Regions from separate parts of the Streptomyces roseoviridis genome, predicted to be linked through region 2. Evidence: riboswitches for the same ligand, from Rfam matches in the RefSeq annotation. Region 2 holds a riboswitch; each other region holds the start of a gene.
What was found. Region 2 has a riboswitch for cyclic di-AMP ahead of ABD954_RS08000 (M23 family metallopeptidase). Riboswitches for the same ligand answer to the same signal wherever they lie in the genome.

Region 1 (3,921 bases), 1.4 Mb from region 2:
GGCGCGTGAGGGACGGCGGGAGCCGGTGCCGAGTGGCGCAGGTGCTGTGGGGTGCGGAGCTTACGGGGGTTCGGAGCTGCTTCGTGGGTACCGCTTCGCGGGCTTTGAGAGCGTTGGTGGGGGTTTGCCCGGACGGTGACGGGCTAGACGCGGAGCGAGGACGACGGCGTACCCGCTCGACGACGCACCGGGGCGACGGCGTCCGCGACCCGATCACCACGCCGAAGGAGAGGTCATGAGCAGGATGACGAGCGGTTCGCCCCGCACGGTCCAGCCCGAGGACGACATCCTGGAGCAGCTGCTCGAACAGCACGACCGGATCCGGCAGCTCTTCGCCGAGACGCTCGAATCCGAGAAGGACGCCAAGCAGCAGTGCTTCGACGAGCTGCGTGCCCTGCTCGCCGTCCACGAGACGGCCGAGGAGATGATCCTGCGGCCGGTGGCCAAGCGGGTGGCCGGCAAGGAGGAGGCCGAGGCCCGGAACGAGGAGGAGTCGCAGGCCAACAAGAAGCTGGCCGAACTGGAGCAGCTCGACGTGCACAGCCCGGAGTTCGACGCCCGGCTCAGGGCCTTCCAGCAGGCGGTCGAGGACCACGCGCGGCACGAGGAGCAGGAGGAGTTCCCCCGGATCCGCGCCGAGTGCGGCATCGACGACCGCCGTTCGATGGGACGCCGGCTGCGGACCGTCGAGCGCATGGCCCCCACGCATCCCCATCCCCGGACCGCCGGGTCGCCCGCCGCCCAGTGGACGGTCGGCCCGTTCGCGGCGCTCCTGGACCGCGCGAAGGACGCGCTGCGCCGCGAGTGACGCCGCTACCGCCCGGACGCGCGGGAGACGGTCGTGGTCCCGTCGGTTCGGACACGGCACGGGGCCGGGGCCCCGAGGGCGAGGAGCTCCGCGGCCTGGACGGCGAGTGAGCCGCCGCGCTGGCCTGATGAGCACAGGACCGCGCCCGCCGGAAGGCGGGCGCGGTCCTGTCGGTTCCGTAACGGCTCAGTAGGCGCCGAAGACGTTGTCGATGGAGCCGTACCGGTCGGCCGCGTAGTTGCAGGCCGCGGTGATGTTGGCGACGGGGTCGTACGGGTCGAAGGGGGTGCCGGCCACGTGGTAGGCCCGGAACGTCGGGTCGATCACCTGGAGCAGGCCCTTGGAGGGGGTGCCGGCGGCGGCGTTGGAGTCCCAGTTGTTGATGGCCAGCGGGTTGCCGGAGGACTCGCGCATGATGTTGCGGTAGATGCCGTCGTAGCTGCCGGGGATGCCCTTGGCGGCCATGATGTCGAGCGACTCGCGGATCCACCCGTCGAGGTTGTTCGCGTAGGTGGCGGCCTTCGGGGCCGCCGCCCGGACCGCCGCGGCGGGGCGTGCCGCGGCGGCGCCCTGGGCCGAGGAGCGCTTCACCGTCGTGCGCTCGGCCGAGCGGTCGGCGCGCGGCGCGGACTTGTCCCTGCCCTTCGCCTCGGCGTGGACGGTGAGCTTCAGGCCGGGCCTGATGAGGCTGGGGTCGGCGCCCACGGCGGCCTGGTTGTCGCGGTAGAGCTTCTTCCACCCGCCCGGCACCGCGTACTTGTGCGCGATCTTCGAAAGCGAGTCGCCGGAGACGACGGTGTACTTCACCAGTCCGGTCTTCGGCGCCGTTTTGACGGTGGCCGCCTTTACGACTGCGACGGAGGGCGTTCCCTGCGGAGCGACCGCTCCGGCGCTCGTCGCCCCGGCCAGCGGCAGGGCGAGTGCCGCGCTGCCCGTGAGGCCGGCGGCGGCGAGACCACGAGCGAGCGGGGCGTTCTTGGGGCGACGGTGCTTCCCGTGACCACGCATGGCGAGTTCCTCTCCTTCGCCTGCGAGGTGAGCTGTCGGGTTCGGGCAGGAGATGCCCGGCCGCGGCGCGCGCGGCTTCACCCCGAGCCGTGTCCGTGACGCCGGACACGGCGGAGAACGTGGGTCCCCCGCTCCTGCCGGAAGGGTCGTGAGTGTGGTGACCGGACGGTGGCAGGACTCGGCGTTTCCATCCGGTTGACGCGTGACCGTATGCGAAGACAAAGCGCGATAACAAGACGGGAATTAATCAAAGCAAATAGGTGAGGAAGATCAACGGAAAGGATCATCCCGATTTTCCGGCGACGTTTCGTCAACACTTTTCCGCGTTCTCGCACTTGACGCCCCGTCGGGCTCACGGCCGTTCTTCGCGGCGTGATTCAGATCACCCGAGGGGCGGGGTCCGCCTTTTACCGGAGGAATACCGCCCTTGCGTCACTCAATTCACCATTCCGGCATTGAGGATGAATAAGAGGACATCGACCGATTTGCCCTTGCTGCCGTCCCGCGCCCCCAGGGGCGGCAGCGCGTAGCGTGGAGGTGTCGGGGCCCTTCCGACGGCACCTCGCCGTCCCGCCCCACGGTGGGTGATCATGAACCGATCTCGTCGCGCTGTCCGTCCCCGTAACGGTGCCCGTGCCGGTCCCGGCTCGCGCCGGGCCGTCGTGCTCGTCGTGGCCGTCGTCATGACGGTCGTCGGGGTGCTCCTCGGCTGCGCTCCCGGCACGAGTCGGAGCGCCGACGGGAAGTCGCAGATCCCGGCATCCGCCTCGCCGCCGCCGGCGGAGCGCGCGAGCACGTCCCCGCCCGCCTCGGCGCCCGTGCCCGCACCGCCCCCCACCCCGGTCCCACGGCCCCGGCCGGCCGACCTGGACATACCGTCCATCGGGGTCAGGGACCTGCGGGTGGTGCCGTACGAGGGCACGACCGACGACCGGGCCGGCACCCGGATCCAGGACCGTGGCGTGGCCGCGAGCCCCTACGGCAGGCGCGGCGGAGTGGGACCGGGCGACGTCGGCAACTACCTGGTGACGGCGCACCGGCTCTCGGCCGGCGGACCGCTGCGGGACCTGCCGGCCGTCGACGTGGGCGACCGGGTGTTCGTGACCGCGGGCCGCGAGGTGTACGAGTACCGGATCACCGAGACCCGTACCACCTCCTTCCGCTCCGCGCGGTCCCTCGCCGAGCAGCGTGCCGCCGTGCCCGGGGCTCCGGGCGAGAAGCCCACGCGCGCGGTGATCACGCTCTCCACCTGCGCGACGCCGGAGGACGACGCGGCGGGCAACTACTGGCGGGACGCCCTGGGCAACCCCGAGCACCGCATCGACAAGATCGGCGTACTCGTCTCGGTCCGCCCCGCGTGAACGCCCGGCGATGTGCCCCGGTGCCCGGTGGCTCCGTGCCCGGTGACGCGGTGACCGGTGATTCGATGCCCGGTGACGCGATGCCCGGTGCTTCGATGCCCGGTGACGCGGTGGTGACTCGGTGACTTCCTGACCGAGGCGGCTCGCCCGGCTCAGTCGCCCGGTCGCGCGTCCGGTCCCCCGTCCGCGCTCTCCTCGGGCCCGTCGCCGTCCGTACGGGCCGCTCCCGCGTCGTGGCCGGCCCCGCCCGTACCGCCCGCCTCTTCCTCGCCCGGACCCTCGCCCGCACCCTCGTCGGCGTCCGCGTCCTCGTCCTCGCTCAGCGGCATCAGTCCGATGCACTCGGCGTCGATCTGGTCGGCGATCTCCATGAGCCCGGTCGCGAGGGACAGCACGGTCGCCGGGTCGTGGTCCTCGTAGCCCTGGTCGGTGGCCTGCAGCCAGCCCGCCGCGACGCGGCGCAGCAGGCCGGTCATCTGGTCGGCGGGGACCAGGAGGTGGCCGTCCGCAAGGACGATGAAGGACGTGGGCGCGTTCACGGTGCGGCCTCCGGGCGGACGACGACGACAGGGCACGAGGCGTGGGCGACGCATTGCTGGCTCACGGAGCCGAGGAGCAGACCGGTGAAGCCGCCCCGGCCGCGGCTGCCCACGACGAGCAACTCCGCTCCGGCCGACGCGTCGATCAGCGCCTCGGCCGGCCGGGCCCGGACCACGTGCTCGACCACCGGCACCTCGCCGACCG
Region 2 (3,921 bases):
GCGCGACGGCTCGCTGCCCGACGTCATCGGCGGACAGCTGCGCGAGGTCGTCGAGGAGGAGGTCCCGGCCCGCGCGCTGATGGCCGCCTACCGGCTCCCGCACGACGGCACGCGCGCGTGCGACGCGGCCGACCTCGCCCTGACCATCCTCGGCGGCGGCGAGTCCTCCCGCCTCCACAACCGCCTGGTCCGCCGCGACCGCACCGCCGTCGCCGCCGGCTTCGGCCTGCTGCGCCTCGCCGGCGCGCCGTCGCTGGGCTGGCTGGACGTCAAGACCTCCGGCGGCGTCGAGGTGCCGCGGATCGAGGCCGCCGTCGACGAGGAGCTCGCCCGCTTCGCCGCCGACGGCCCGACGCCCGAGGAGATGGAGCGCGCCCAGGCCCAGTTGGAGCGCGAGTGGCTGGACCGGCTCGGCACGGTCGCGGGCCGCGCCGACGAACTGTGCCGGTACGCCGTGCTCTTCGGCGACCCGCAGCTCGCCCTGACAGCCGTGAACCGGGTCCTCGACGTCACCGCCGACGAGGTGCGCGAGGTCGCCGCGGCCCGGCTGCGCCCGGACAACCGCGCCGTCCTGGTCTACGAGCCGGTGTCCGGCGAACAGAGCGACAGCGACGAGGAAGAGGGAGCGGACCAGTGACCGACGCTGCCGCGTCTTTGACGAGCATGACCTTCCACCCGCAGCCCCGGCCGGGCGAGGCCAAGCCCTGGGCGTTCCCCGCCCCGGAGCGCGGCGCGCTCGACAACGGCCTGACCGTGCTGCGCTGCCACCGCCCCGGACAGCAGGTGGTGGCCGTCGAGATCGTCCTCGACGCCCCGCTGGACGCCGAGCCCGAGGGCCTCGACGGCGTCGCCACGATCATGGCGCGGGCCCTGTCTGAGGGCACCGACCAGCACAGCGCCGAGGAGTTCGCCGCCGAGCTCGAGCGCTGCGGCGCCACCCTCGACGCGCACGCCGACCACCCCGGCGTACGGGTCTCCCTGGAGGTCCCGGTCTCCCGGCTGCCCAAGGCGCTCGGCCTGCTCTCCGAGGCCCTGATCGCCCCGGCCTTCGCCGAGAGCGAGATCGAGCGCCTGGTGCGCAACCGGCTCGACGAGATCCCCCACGAGACGGCCAACCCCGCCCGCCGCGCCGCCAAGCAGCTCTCCAAGGAGCTGTTCCCGGCCTCCTCCCGGATGTCCCGGCCGCGCCAGGGCACCGAGGAGACGGTCGGCGCGATCGACGCCGCCGCCGTCCGCGCCTTCTTCGACGCGCACGTGCGGCCGGCCGCGGCCACCGCCGTGGTCGTCGGCGACCTCACCGGCGTCGACCTGGACAAGGTCCTCGACGAGACCCTGGGCGCCTGGACGGGCGCGCCGGCCGCGCCCCGGCCCATGCCGCCCATCACGGCCGACGACACCGGCCGGGTCGTCGTCGTGGACCGCCCGGGCGCCGTCCAGACGCAGCTGCTCATCGGCCGCGTCGGCGCCGACCGCCACGACCGCGTCTGGCCGGCCCAGGTGCTCGGCACGTACTGCCTCGGCGGCACCCTCACCTCCCGCCTGGACCGCGTGCTGCGCGAGGAGAAGGGATACACCTACGGGGTGCGGGCCTTCGGCCAGGTGCTGCGTTCCGACGGCGAGGGCAACGGCGCCTCGATGCTCGCCATCAGCGGCTCCGTCGACACCCCCAACACCGGTCCGGCGCTGGAGGACCTGTGGAAGGTGCTGCGCACCCTCGCCGCCGAGGGACTGACCGACGCCGAGCGGGACGTCGCCGTGCAGAACCTGGTGGGAGTCGCCCCGCTCAAGTACGAGACGGCCGCCTCCGTGGCGGGCACCCTCGCCGACCAGGTCGAGCAGCACCTCCCGGACGACTACCAGGCGCAGTTGTACGCGCGCCTGGCAGAGACGGGCACGGTGGAGGCGACCGCGGCCGTGGTCAACGCCTTCCCGGTGGACCGGCTCGTGACGGTGCTCGTCGGTGACGCGTCGAAGATCGCGGAGCCGGTACGGGCGCTCGGCATCGGCGAAGTGACCGTCGTCACCGGCTGATTGAGCCGCCGTCACGCACGACGGAGGACCCCTGCGACCTGGTTCGCCGGGGTCCTCTCGTATGTCCGTATTGTCGTCAAGCATGCCTGAATGACCTGTGGCATGTCTTACAAACGAGCGAGTCTGTTTGCCGATTGACTGAAGATCCGCCTAGCGTCGACCCGGCTGTCCGGCCGTTGCACCACGCCGCATCCGCGGCAACGGACAGTCATCGCCGAGTCCCCGCAAGGCGCGAGCCTGGGGAGCCGGGGACCCGCACGCAGTCCCTGGGGTGAATCGGACGCCTTCGCTCAGCGCGGAGGGGCCCGTAGGAGACCTTCCTGCTCCGAACCCGTCAGCTAACCCGGTAGGCGAGAGGGAAGGAAAGGATCAGCCACTACATGGCGTTCACCCGTGCCACCGGGAAGCATCGTGGTCCGAGCCGTCTGGCGCGCCGCAGCGCCGGCATCGCCGGCGTGGCGACGCTCGCCACCACCGGCGTCATCGGCACCCTCGCCTCCCCGGCGTTCGCCGCCGACACGGAGGAGCCCTCTCCCGAGGACACCGGCCTCACCCAGGTGATCACCGAGGAGTCCCTCGCCGAGCGGGTCGACGCCCAGGCCGCCGCCCAGGAGGAGGAGGCCTACGAGGCCGCCGCCCGCGTCAAGGCCGCCGCCGAGGCGAAGCGCAAGGCCGAGGCCCGCGCCAAGGAGGCCCGTGCCGCCAAGGAGCGCGCCGCCCGCGAGGCCGAGCGCAAGCGCCTGAACTCCTTCCAGCTCCCCGTCGCCGGCACGTACGTGTCCACCGGCTACAAGACCGGTGGCTCGCTCTGGTCCTCCGGCAGCCACTCCGGCATCGACTTCCACGCCTCCTACGGCAGCAAGGTCGTCTCCGTCGGCTCCGGCACCGTCGTCGAGGCCGGCTGGGGCGGCGCGTACGGCAACAACATCGTCATCCGGATGCACGACGGCACGTACACCCAGTACGGCCACCTCTCGGCGATCAACGTCTACGTCGGCCAGAAGGTCACCCCCGGCGAGCAGATCGGCGTCTCCGGCTCGTCCGGCAACTCCACCGGCCCGCACCTCCACTTCGAGGCGCGCACCAGCGCCGAGTACGGCTCGGACATCAACCCGATCTCCTACCTCCGCGCCCGCGGCGTGAACGTCTGATCCGACGGACCCGCAGACGCGCCCACGACCGGCGCGACCCGTGCGACAGAAAAAGGCCCCGGCTCCCGCGAGCCGGGGCCTTTTCTGTGCGGAATTGACGGGCGGCATCGGAAATTCCGCCGTCCTGCAATAGAGTCGCCGGAACAAGAGCCGCTCGATGGGGTTTCGCGCGGATCAACGGGGAGGTCGGACATGCGCATTCCCGCGCACTCGGTATGCACGGCGATCCGGGACGACATCGTCACCGGAACGTTCGAGCGGGGCGCCCGGCTGACGGAGGAACAGCTCGCCCGCCGCTACGGGGTCTCCCGCGTCCCGGTCCGCGAGGCCCTGCGCACCCTGGAGTCCGAGGGCTTCGTGGTCACCCGCCGCCATGCCGGCGCCCAGGTCGCCGAGCCCACCGAGCAGGAGGCGGCCGACCTGCTCGAGATGCGGTCCCTGCTCGAACCGCTGGGCGCCGCCCGGGCCGCGCAGCGGCGCACCGACGCCCACCTCAAGGTGCTGCGCGGCCTGGTCAGACTGGGGCAGGAGCGGGCCAGGGGCGGCCAGGGCGAGGACCTGGCCTCGCTGGGCGGCTGGTTCCACGAGACCCTGGCGCAGGCGTCCGGCAGCCCGCCGCTCACGGCGCTGCTCACCCAGCTGCGGCACAAGATCGCCTGGATGTACGCGGTCGAGCCGGCGGTCCGGCCCGTGGAGGCGTGGGCCGAGCACGGGGCCATCGTCGACGCCGTGGCGCGCG
Region 3 (3,921 bases), 1.8 Mb from region 2:
CTCGCCGCCGGCGGCACGGGGGCGACCACGGCGCTGTTCGTGGTGTCGGCGCTCGTGGCGCTCGCCGGGCAGTTGCGGATCACCGCCTGGTGCTCGGCGCGGCTGTCGCGCGAGCGGTGCCTGGTGCTCGGACTCGCCCTGATGGGCGGGGCCTTCCTGGTTCCGGCCGCGCTCGGGCGCTCGCTGGTGGGGCTGCTGCTGTGCACGGCGGTCCTGGCGGTCGCGAACGCGGTGCTCTACCCGTACGAGATGGACACCGTCGTCGCCCTGTCGAAGAACCGCTGGGTCGCCACCCACTACGGGCTCTACAACACGGTGTGCGGGGTGGGCATCACCCTGGGGAACCTGGGGACGGGCGCCCTGCTCGACGTGACCGGGTGGTCGGTGGTGCCCTGGCTGGTGCTGTGCGCGGTCGGCCTCGGGTGCGCGGGGGCGATGGCGCTGCTGGCCCGCGGCGGGCGGCTGGCCGAGCCGCCGCCCGTACGCCAACCGGCCGAGGAGGAGTCGCCGAGCCGCTCGGCCTGACGGCACCCTGGGGAGGGCGCGGGTCCGTCCGCGACCGGGCGGGTCCGGGCATGTCCAGGTGGGAGAGCACAGGTGGCGCGAGCGGGGATGCGGCGCGGGCGTGGCCGTTCCGGTGCCGCCCGCCCCGGTGCGCCCGCCGGTGCGGGGCGCGGTGACCCGTCGGCCGGTCCGTCGTCCGGTGCGTCCGCCGGTACGTCGTCCGGGGGCGGCCGGGGCGGTCCGGCTTCCGGCCGGCCCTTCGGTGCGTCCGCCGGACCTTCGGCCGGTGGGCCCCGCGGTGGGGGCCGCGGCGGGCCCTTTGGGCGGTCGTCCGGCCGGGTCTCCGGCTCGTCGTCCGGTGCCGTACGGGCCGCGTCCGCCGGTCCCGCGGGCGGGCAGTACCGGGGCGCCCGGCGTTTCCTGCGGGCGCTGCCTCCGCTGCTGATCGTGGGCGGGGTCGTCTTCGACACGCTGACCCCGCCCCAGTACACGGCGGCGCCGTTGTTCTCGGCGGCGCCGCTGATCGCGGCCCCGCTCTTCTCCACCCTGACGACGCTGCTCACGGGCATCGCCGCCGTCGTCGCCGGCATCGGCCTGCACGTCTACAACGGGACCGTGATGCGGATCCCGTCCCTGACGGAGACCCTGACCGTCGCCACGGTCTCCGGGCTCGCCCTGCTGATCGGCCGGGTGGTGCGGCGCAGCGGCGAGCGGCTCGCCTCGGCACGGGTGATCGCCGAGACGGCGCAGAAGGCGGTGCTGCCCGCGCCCGCGGAGCGGATCGGCGGCCTCCAGATCGCCGCGCGCTACGAGGCGGCGCAGGCGGACGCGTTCATCGGCGGCGATCTGTTCGCGGTGCAGGACACCCCGCACGGGGTGCGGCTGGTGGTCGGCGACGTGCGGGGCAAGGGTCTGGACGCGGTGGAGGCGGTGGCCGTGGTGATCGGCGCCTTCCGCGAGGCGGCCGAGCAGGAGGAGACGCTGGAGGGGGTGGCGGCGCGCCTGGAGCGGGCGCTGGCCCGGGAGGGCACCCGGCGCGACGGGCTGGACGCGTTCGAAGGGTTCACCACGGCGGTGCTCGCGGAGATCCCGGGCGGTGACCGGGTGGTGCGGGTGGTCAACCGGGGGCATCCCGAGCCGTTGCTGCTGCTCCAGGACGGGGGCGTGGAGGTGCTGCGGCCGAGCGAGGCCGCGCTGCCGCTGGGCATGGGCGATCTGGGGGTGTGGCCGGACCGGGCCGACGAGACGCCGTACCCGCCGGGGGCGACGCTGCTGTTCTACACGGACGGCCTCTCGGAGGCCCGGGACGGGGCGGGGGTGTTCTACGACCCCGGGGAACGGCTCGCAGGGCGGATCTTCCCCGGGCCCGAGGAGCTGCTCGACGCGCTGGTGGCGGACGTGCGCCGGCACACGGGCGGGGGCACGACGGACGACATGGCGCTGCTCGCGGTGAGCCGCCCGGCGGCGGGGCAACCGGAGCGGCGGCGGACCATGCCGGTGGTGCCGCCGGAGGGCGGATCGGCGCCGTGACGGGGCGTAGTGGCGAGGTGTCGCTCCGATAACAATTGACGTAACGTCAGATCGAGCGTTTGGTCCTGACCTCTTTCTGAAGGGGGGTCAACTCGGGCATTTCCCTACCAATTCAGCTAATGATCAAGGGGAACGGCTTGGAATCGGGTGGCCGCGTCTATTAACGTTCGATAACGCAGCGCGGTCGTCCCAGCCGTCGCAAGAGACGGCACCGTGCGCACGCGCCGAATCCCGCAAGGGAACCGGGGAACCACCACTTGGGGTGAATCGGGCCCCACCGCACCCGTGCGGCCGCCCGTAGGAGACCTTCCTGCTCCGAACCCGTCAGCTAACCCGGTAGGCGAGAAGGAAGGAAAGGAGAGCGCCTCCGTGGCCTCCAACACCCCTGCTCCGCATACCCCCTTCGATTACTTCGACACCTCGGGGGCGCCGGGCGCCGCAGGCGCGGACGCGGAGGAGTGGAATCCCACCGAGGAATCCCTCAGGGACCGGAGCCGCTCCGGCGGGCGCCACCGCGTCGTCAAGCAGCGCTCCAACTTCGCCCGTTCCTCCACCGTGCTCGGCGTCGGCGTCATCGCGGCGGTCGGCGCCGGCGGTCTGGCCACCGCCCAGCAGAAGCCCCCGGTCTCCATAGCGCTGCCGGACGTCGACCTTCCCGACGCCGCCGACCTGCCGGGCGTCGGCGCGCTGATCGGCGCGGACGACAAGGGCTCCGAGGGCGGGGCCGGCGGTGACGGGGGCTCGGACGCGATCGCGGGCGGGAACGACACCCAGCCGCTCACCGCTCTCACCTTCACCACCGACGGCGGCGGCTCGGGCGCCGAGGCCGCCGGGACCCAGACCCGGACCGACGCCGGCGAGGCGCTGCGCGCCCGCATCCTCCAGCAGGCCGAGCAGCAGCAGGTCGCCGCGGACGCCGCCGAGAGGGCGGCCGCGGAGAAGACCGCTGCCGAGAAGGCGGCGGCCGAGGCCGAGGCCAAGGCGCAGGCGGCGGAGCAGGCGGCCGCGGAGGCCGAGAAGAAGGCCGAGGAGGAGGCCGCGGCCAAGGCCGAGGCCGAGCGCCTGGCCAAGCTCGCCGCGAGCTACGCGCTGCCCACCTCCTCGTACACGCTCACCTCGACCTACGGCGAGTCCGGCTCCATGTGGTCCTCCGGCTACCACACCGGCCTGGACTTCGCGGCCCCCACCGGCACCCCGGTCAAGGCCGTCCACAGCGGCACGGTCAAGTCGGCGGGCTGGTCCGGCTCCTACGGCTACCGGATCGTCCTGGAGCTCCAGGACGGTACGGAGATCTGGTACGCGCACCTGTCGTCGATGACGGTGAGCGCGGGCCAGTCGGTCGGCACCGGAGAGACCATCGGCCGCGTCGGAGCCACCGGCAACGTCACCGGCCCCCACCTCCACCTCGAGGTCCACACCCCGTCCGGCAGCGGCATCGACCCGGCGGCCTGGCTCCGCTCCAAGGGCCTGTCCGTCTAGTGCGCCCCGCGTCCCCCGCACCGTCCGGCCACGGGCGGCCCACCGGTTTGCGGCCCCCGGCACCGTCCGGCCACGGGCGGCCCACCGGTTTGCGGCCCCCGGCACCGTCCGGCCACGGGCGGCCCACCGGTTTGCGGCCCCCGGCACCGTCCGGCCACGGGCGGCCCACCGGTTCGCGACCGTCGCGCCGGAGCTCGCGCCGGCCGGTGCCGCCGGGAGGCCGGGGGCGGGCGGCCGATCCGGATGATCCCCGGCCGGAATAGCGGTGTCCTCACGGAAGGTTGATCCACGCATGACTTCTCTTCGCCGGCTTGGCACCTCCGACCTGCACGTCTTCCCGCTCGCCCTCGGCGGCAACGTCTTCGGCTGGAGCGCCGACGAGGCGCAGTCCTTCGCCGTCCTCGACGC
Region 4 (3,921 bases), 800 kb from region 2:
GTACCGTCATGTCCGAGAAGTCCGTACCGGTCACCGGCGAGGAGCGCGGCGCCGGCAAGTTCCCCAAGGGGCTGGTGCTCCGCCTCTTCGCCTACCTGGTCGCCGGGCACCTCTTCGCCGGCTTCCTCTATCTGCTCTTCATGCTGGGCGGCCAGAACCAGTAGGCCCGGCAGCCCGTCCTCACGCCTGGTCGAGCAGCCGCTCGCGCAGCAGTTCCCGGGTCTCCGGGGAGAGCCGCAGCCCCTGGGTGAGGTAGGCGTCCACCGAGCCCCAGGTCGCGTCGATCGTCTCGAAGGCCGCCCGCAGGTACTCCGCCCGCGCGTCGAACAGCGGGCTCAGCAGCTCCATCACCTCCGGCGACATGGCGTCCGGGGCGGTGGAGCTGCGCTGCACCTTGTAGCGGCGGTGCGGCGCGTTCGACTTCAGGTAGTCCTCCTCGATCGCGTCCCGCTCGACGCCCACGGCCAGCAGCGAGACCGCGATCGACAGGCCGGCCCGGTCCTTGCCGGCGGCACAGTGCATCAGCGCGGGGACGCTGTCCTCCGCCATCGCGTGCAGGATCCGGCTGTGCTCGGCGGTCCGCTCGACCATGATCTTCCGGTACGAACCGGACATCCGGGCGGCGGCCTTGCCGTCGCCGAGCAGCTCGCGCAGCTGACCGAGGTCGCCCGAGCGGACGAGCGCCCAGAACTCCTTGCCGTCGGCGGGGTCGCTCAGCGGTATGTTCACGTTCCGCACGCCCGGGAGCTCCACGTCGGGCCCCTCCACGCGCCGGTCCGCCTCGTTGCGGAAGTCGAAGACCGTGTGCAGCCCCAGGCCCGCGAGGAAGGCGGCGTCCTCGGCGGTGGCGTGCGCCAGGTGTCCGCTGCGGAAGAGCCTTCCGTGGCGCACGGTCCGGCCGTCCACGGTCGGCAGTCCGCCCACATCGCGGAAGTTGCGTACGCCGGTGAGCTCGGGCTCGGTCGTCGCTTGCGTCACGGTTGCTCCTGGTCTCGAGATCGGTTCTCGGGGCAATCATCCAGGTGGGAGACCTCGCACGCACCCCCTCGGGCAGGAATGGGTGTTCTGTCCGAATTGAGGGTTTAGGTATAACGCGCCCTGGTTGCAGGGGAGATGGGGAAGCGGGCGTGAGCAGCGTCATAAACGTGACGGACCGTGCCTGATCGTCTTTTCCAAATTCCCTTGTGGAAAGGGAAATCGAGGGGCCGTCATCGACGGAGGGTGACCGGAATTCCGGTCGGATTTCCCGGGATCACGACTCCGGCGAAAACAGTGGCTTGTTCCCGTCGGCTCCCCTCGTCTAGCGTCGCGCTCAATCCGGACGGACCGCCGAATCCTGCCGCCGACCGGAATCCGCACCCACCCGTACCAGGCAGGAGCGGGGGACCCAGGTAGTACGCCGATCCCTCGATGAAGGACGGCTCGGGGTGAAGCCGCGCGACCGCGCGGCCGGACATCTCCAGTCCGAACCCGACAGCTCACCTCGCAGGCGACGGAGAGGAATTCGCCATGCCCGCGAAGGGTAAGCACCGCCGTCCCAAGGCCAACCCGATCACCCGTGGATTCGTGGCCGCCGGCGCCGGAGGCGCCGTCGTCGCCCTCCCGCTCATCGGCGCCACCGGCGCGCACGCCGCCGAGCAGGCCGCCCCGGCCGCCGCTCCGCAGCAGGCCGTCGCCGCCGCGGCCCCCGCCAAGGCCCCGGCCGCGGCGACCGCCGGCAAGAAGGCCGCCCCCACGACGTACACCGTCGTGCGCGGCGACTACCTGTCCAAGATCGCCGACGAGCACGACCTCGCCGGCGGCTGGCAGAAGCTCTACCGCGACAACCGTCAGGTGATCGGCCAGAACCCCTCGCTGATCCTGCCCGGCATGGAGCTCACCCTCGGCGGCACGTCCACCGCCAAGGCCCCGGCCGCCGCGCCCAAGGCCCCCGCCAAGGCCGCGCCCAAGGCCAAGAGCGCCGCCAAGTCCTCCGGCGACCAGCAGCGCGCCTCCCGTGCCGCCGAGCGCTCCTCGGACGCGGGCTCCTCCGCGTCCACGGCCGCCTCGTCGTCGTCCTCCTCCTCCTCGTCGTCGGGTGCGGCCTCCTCCTCCGGCTGGGTCGCCCCCGTCGGCGGCGGCGTCTCCACCCCGTACCGCGCCTCCGGCTCGATGTGGTCCTCCGGCTACCACACCGGTGTCGACTTCATCGCCTCCTCCGGCACCAGCGTCCGCGCGGTCGGCGCCGGCACCGTCCACTCGGCCGGCTGGAGCGGCGCCTACGGCAACGAGGTCGTCATCCGGCACGCCGACGGCACCTACTCGCAGTACGCCCACCTCTCCTCGCTGTCCGTCTCCGCCGGCCAGTCCGTGAGCGGCGGCCAGCAGATCGGCCTGTCCGGCTCGACCGGCAACTCCTCCGGCCCGCACCTGCACTTCGAGATCCGCACGGGTCCGGGCTACGGCTCCGACATCGACCCGCTGGCCTACCTCCGCCAGCACGGCGTGGGCATCTGACACACCGTCCGACAGCGCGTCCGCCCGGGGCCCGGCACACCACGTGCCGGGCCCCGGCGTATTCCGGCTTGGGACAATCTTTATCGGTGGCATATGTCACCCACCGTCAACCCCTCCTTACGGTCGCGTAGGTCACAACCGGAGGGGAATGATGTGCTCCCGTGGCAGACGATTCGACATCAAGAGACATGAACGCATTCGGGTCGTACGCGGCGATCGGTGACAGCTTCACCGAGGGCGTCGGAGACCCCGGGCCCGACGGGACCTTCGTCGGCTGGGCGGACCGGTTCGCGGTCCTCCTCGCCGACCAGCTGCCGGAGCACGACTTCCGCTACGCCAACCTGGCGGTACGGGGACGCCTCCTCGACCAGATCGTCGTCGAACAGGTCCCGCGGGCCAAGGAACTCGCCCCCGACCTCGTGACCTTCTGCGCCGGCGGCAACGACATCATCCGCCCCGGCACCGACCCCGACGACGTCGCCGAGCGCTTCGAGCGGGCCGTCGCCGACCTGACGTCCGCCGTCGGCACGGTCATGGTGACGACCGGCTTCGACACCCGCGACGTGCCCCTGCTCAAGCACCTGCGCGGCAAGATCGCCACGTACAACGGGCACGTCCGGGCCATCGCCGACCGCTACGGCTGCCCCGTCCTCGACCTGTGGTCGCTCCGGTCCGTCCAGGACCGCCGCGCCTGGGACGAGGACCGGCTCCACCTGTCACCCGAGGGCCACACCCGCGTCGCGATGCGCGCCGCCCAGGTCCTCGGCCTGCCCGTACCGGCCGACCCGGAGCAGCCCTGGCCGCCCCTGCCCGCGCGCGGCACCCTGGAGGTCCGCAAGGACGACATCCACTGGGCGCGGGAGTACCTCGTCCCCTGGATCGGGCGCCGCCTGCGCGGCGAGAGCTCCGGCGACCACGTCGCGGCCAAGCGTCCGGACCTGATGCCCCTGTAGGCCACCGGCGCTCGCCAGGCGGTGGGGGCGCGGCCCCGGGCCGCGCCACGGCGCCGGTGGTACGGAGAGGTGAAGGATCGGGCCCGCCCAGGAGTGGCGCGGGGGCGCCGCCGGGAGCGGCTGGTGGGATGTGCGCGCCGCACCACGGCAGCCGCCGCGGCAACCACTGCCGAAAGGACCGCCCATGACGTCCCGTCACCCCACCGGAGCCCGTACCCCGGCCCTCGCCCTCGCCGTGGGCGCCGCGCTCGGGGGGCTGCTGCTCGCCGGCGCCGCGCCCGCGCTCGCCGCCGCCCCCGGTACCGTCGCGGCGGCCGCCGCCGTACGGCCCGCCACGCAGGCGACCGTGACGGTCAGCGGCAGCGGCCGGGCCGCCGCCGCGCCCGACGTGGCCGTGGTCTCGGTCGGCGTCGAGGCGACCCGCAAGACCGCCAAGGAGGCGATGGCCGCCCAGAGCGCGGCGGCCAAGGCG

Region 1: linked by a shared signal. The riboswitch ahead of ABD954_RS01700 (transglycosylase SLT domain-containing protein) and the one ahead of ABD954_RS08000 (M23 family metallopeptidase) in region 2 are both predicted to bind cyclic di-AMP.
Region 3: linked by a shared signal. The riboswitch ahead of ABD954_RS16060 (M23 family metallopeptidase) and the one ahead of ABD954_RS08000 (M23 family metallopeptidase) in region 2 are both predicted to bind cyclic di-AMP.
Region 4: linked by a shared signal. The riboswitch ahead of ABD954_RS04185 (M23 family metallopeptidase) and the one ahead of ABD954_RS08000 (M23 family metallopeptidase) in region 2 are both predicted to bind cyclic di-AMP.

Annotation. Positions count from the first base shown of each region.
Region 1 is NZ_BAAAWU010000001.1:374,815-378,735, forward strand. Features, by position in the region: gene ABD954_RS01690 (endonuclease) at 1-9, shown strand, start outside; gene ABD954_RS01695 (hemerythrin domain-containing protein) at 236-808, shown strand; gene ABD954_RS01700 (transglycosylase SLT domain-containing protein) at 995-1,816, opposite strand; cyclic di-AMP (ydaO/yuaA leader) riboswitch at 1,821-1,975, opposite strand; gene ABD954_RS01705 (class E sortase) at 2,407-3,177, shown strand; gene ABD954_RS01710 (DUF6213 family protein) at 3,330-3,716, opposite strand; gene ABD954_RS01715 (universal stress protein) at 3,713-3,921, opposite strand, start outside.
Region 2 is NZ_BAAAWU010000001.1:1,772,734-1,776,654, reverse strand. Features, by position in the region: gene ABD954_RS08010 (M16 family metallopeptidase) at 1-637, shown strand, start outside; gene ABD954_RS08005 (M16 family metallopeptidase) at 664-2,031, shown strand; cyclic di-AMP (ydaO/yuaA leader) riboswitch at 2,234-2,399, shown strand; gene ABD954_RS08000 (M23 family metallopeptidase) at 2,412-3,182, shown strand; gene ABD954_RS07995 (GntR family transcriptional regulator) at 3,375-3,921, shown strand, end outside.
Region 3 is NZ_BAAAWU010000001.1:3,555,105-3,559,025, reverse strand. Features, by position in the region: gene ABD954_RS16070 (MFS transporter) at 1-525, shown strand, start outside; gene ABD954_RS16065 (PP2C family protein-serine/threonine phosphatase) at 925-2,034, shown strand; cyclic di-AMP (ydaO/yuaA leader) riboswitch at 2,247-2,391, shown strand; gene ABD954_RS16060 (M23 family metallopeptidase) at 2,404-3,513, shown strand; gene ABD954_RS16055 (aldo/keto reductase) at 3,806-3,921, shown strand, end outside.
Region 4 is NZ_BAAAWU010000001.1:968,780-972,700, reverse strand. Features, by position in the region: gene ABD954_RS04195 (DUF6126 family protein) at 9-164, shown strand; gene ABD954_RS04190 (tyrosine-protein phosphatase) at 181-978, opposite strand; cyclic di-AMP (ydaO/yuaA leader) riboswitch at 1,351-1,505, shown strand; gene ABD954_RS04185 (M23 family metallopeptidase) at 1,510-2,496, shown strand; gene ABD954_RS04180 (SGNH/GDSL hydrolase family protein) at 2,685-3,449, shown strand; gene ABD954_RS04175 (SIMPL domain-containing protein) at 3,634-3,921, shown strand, end outside.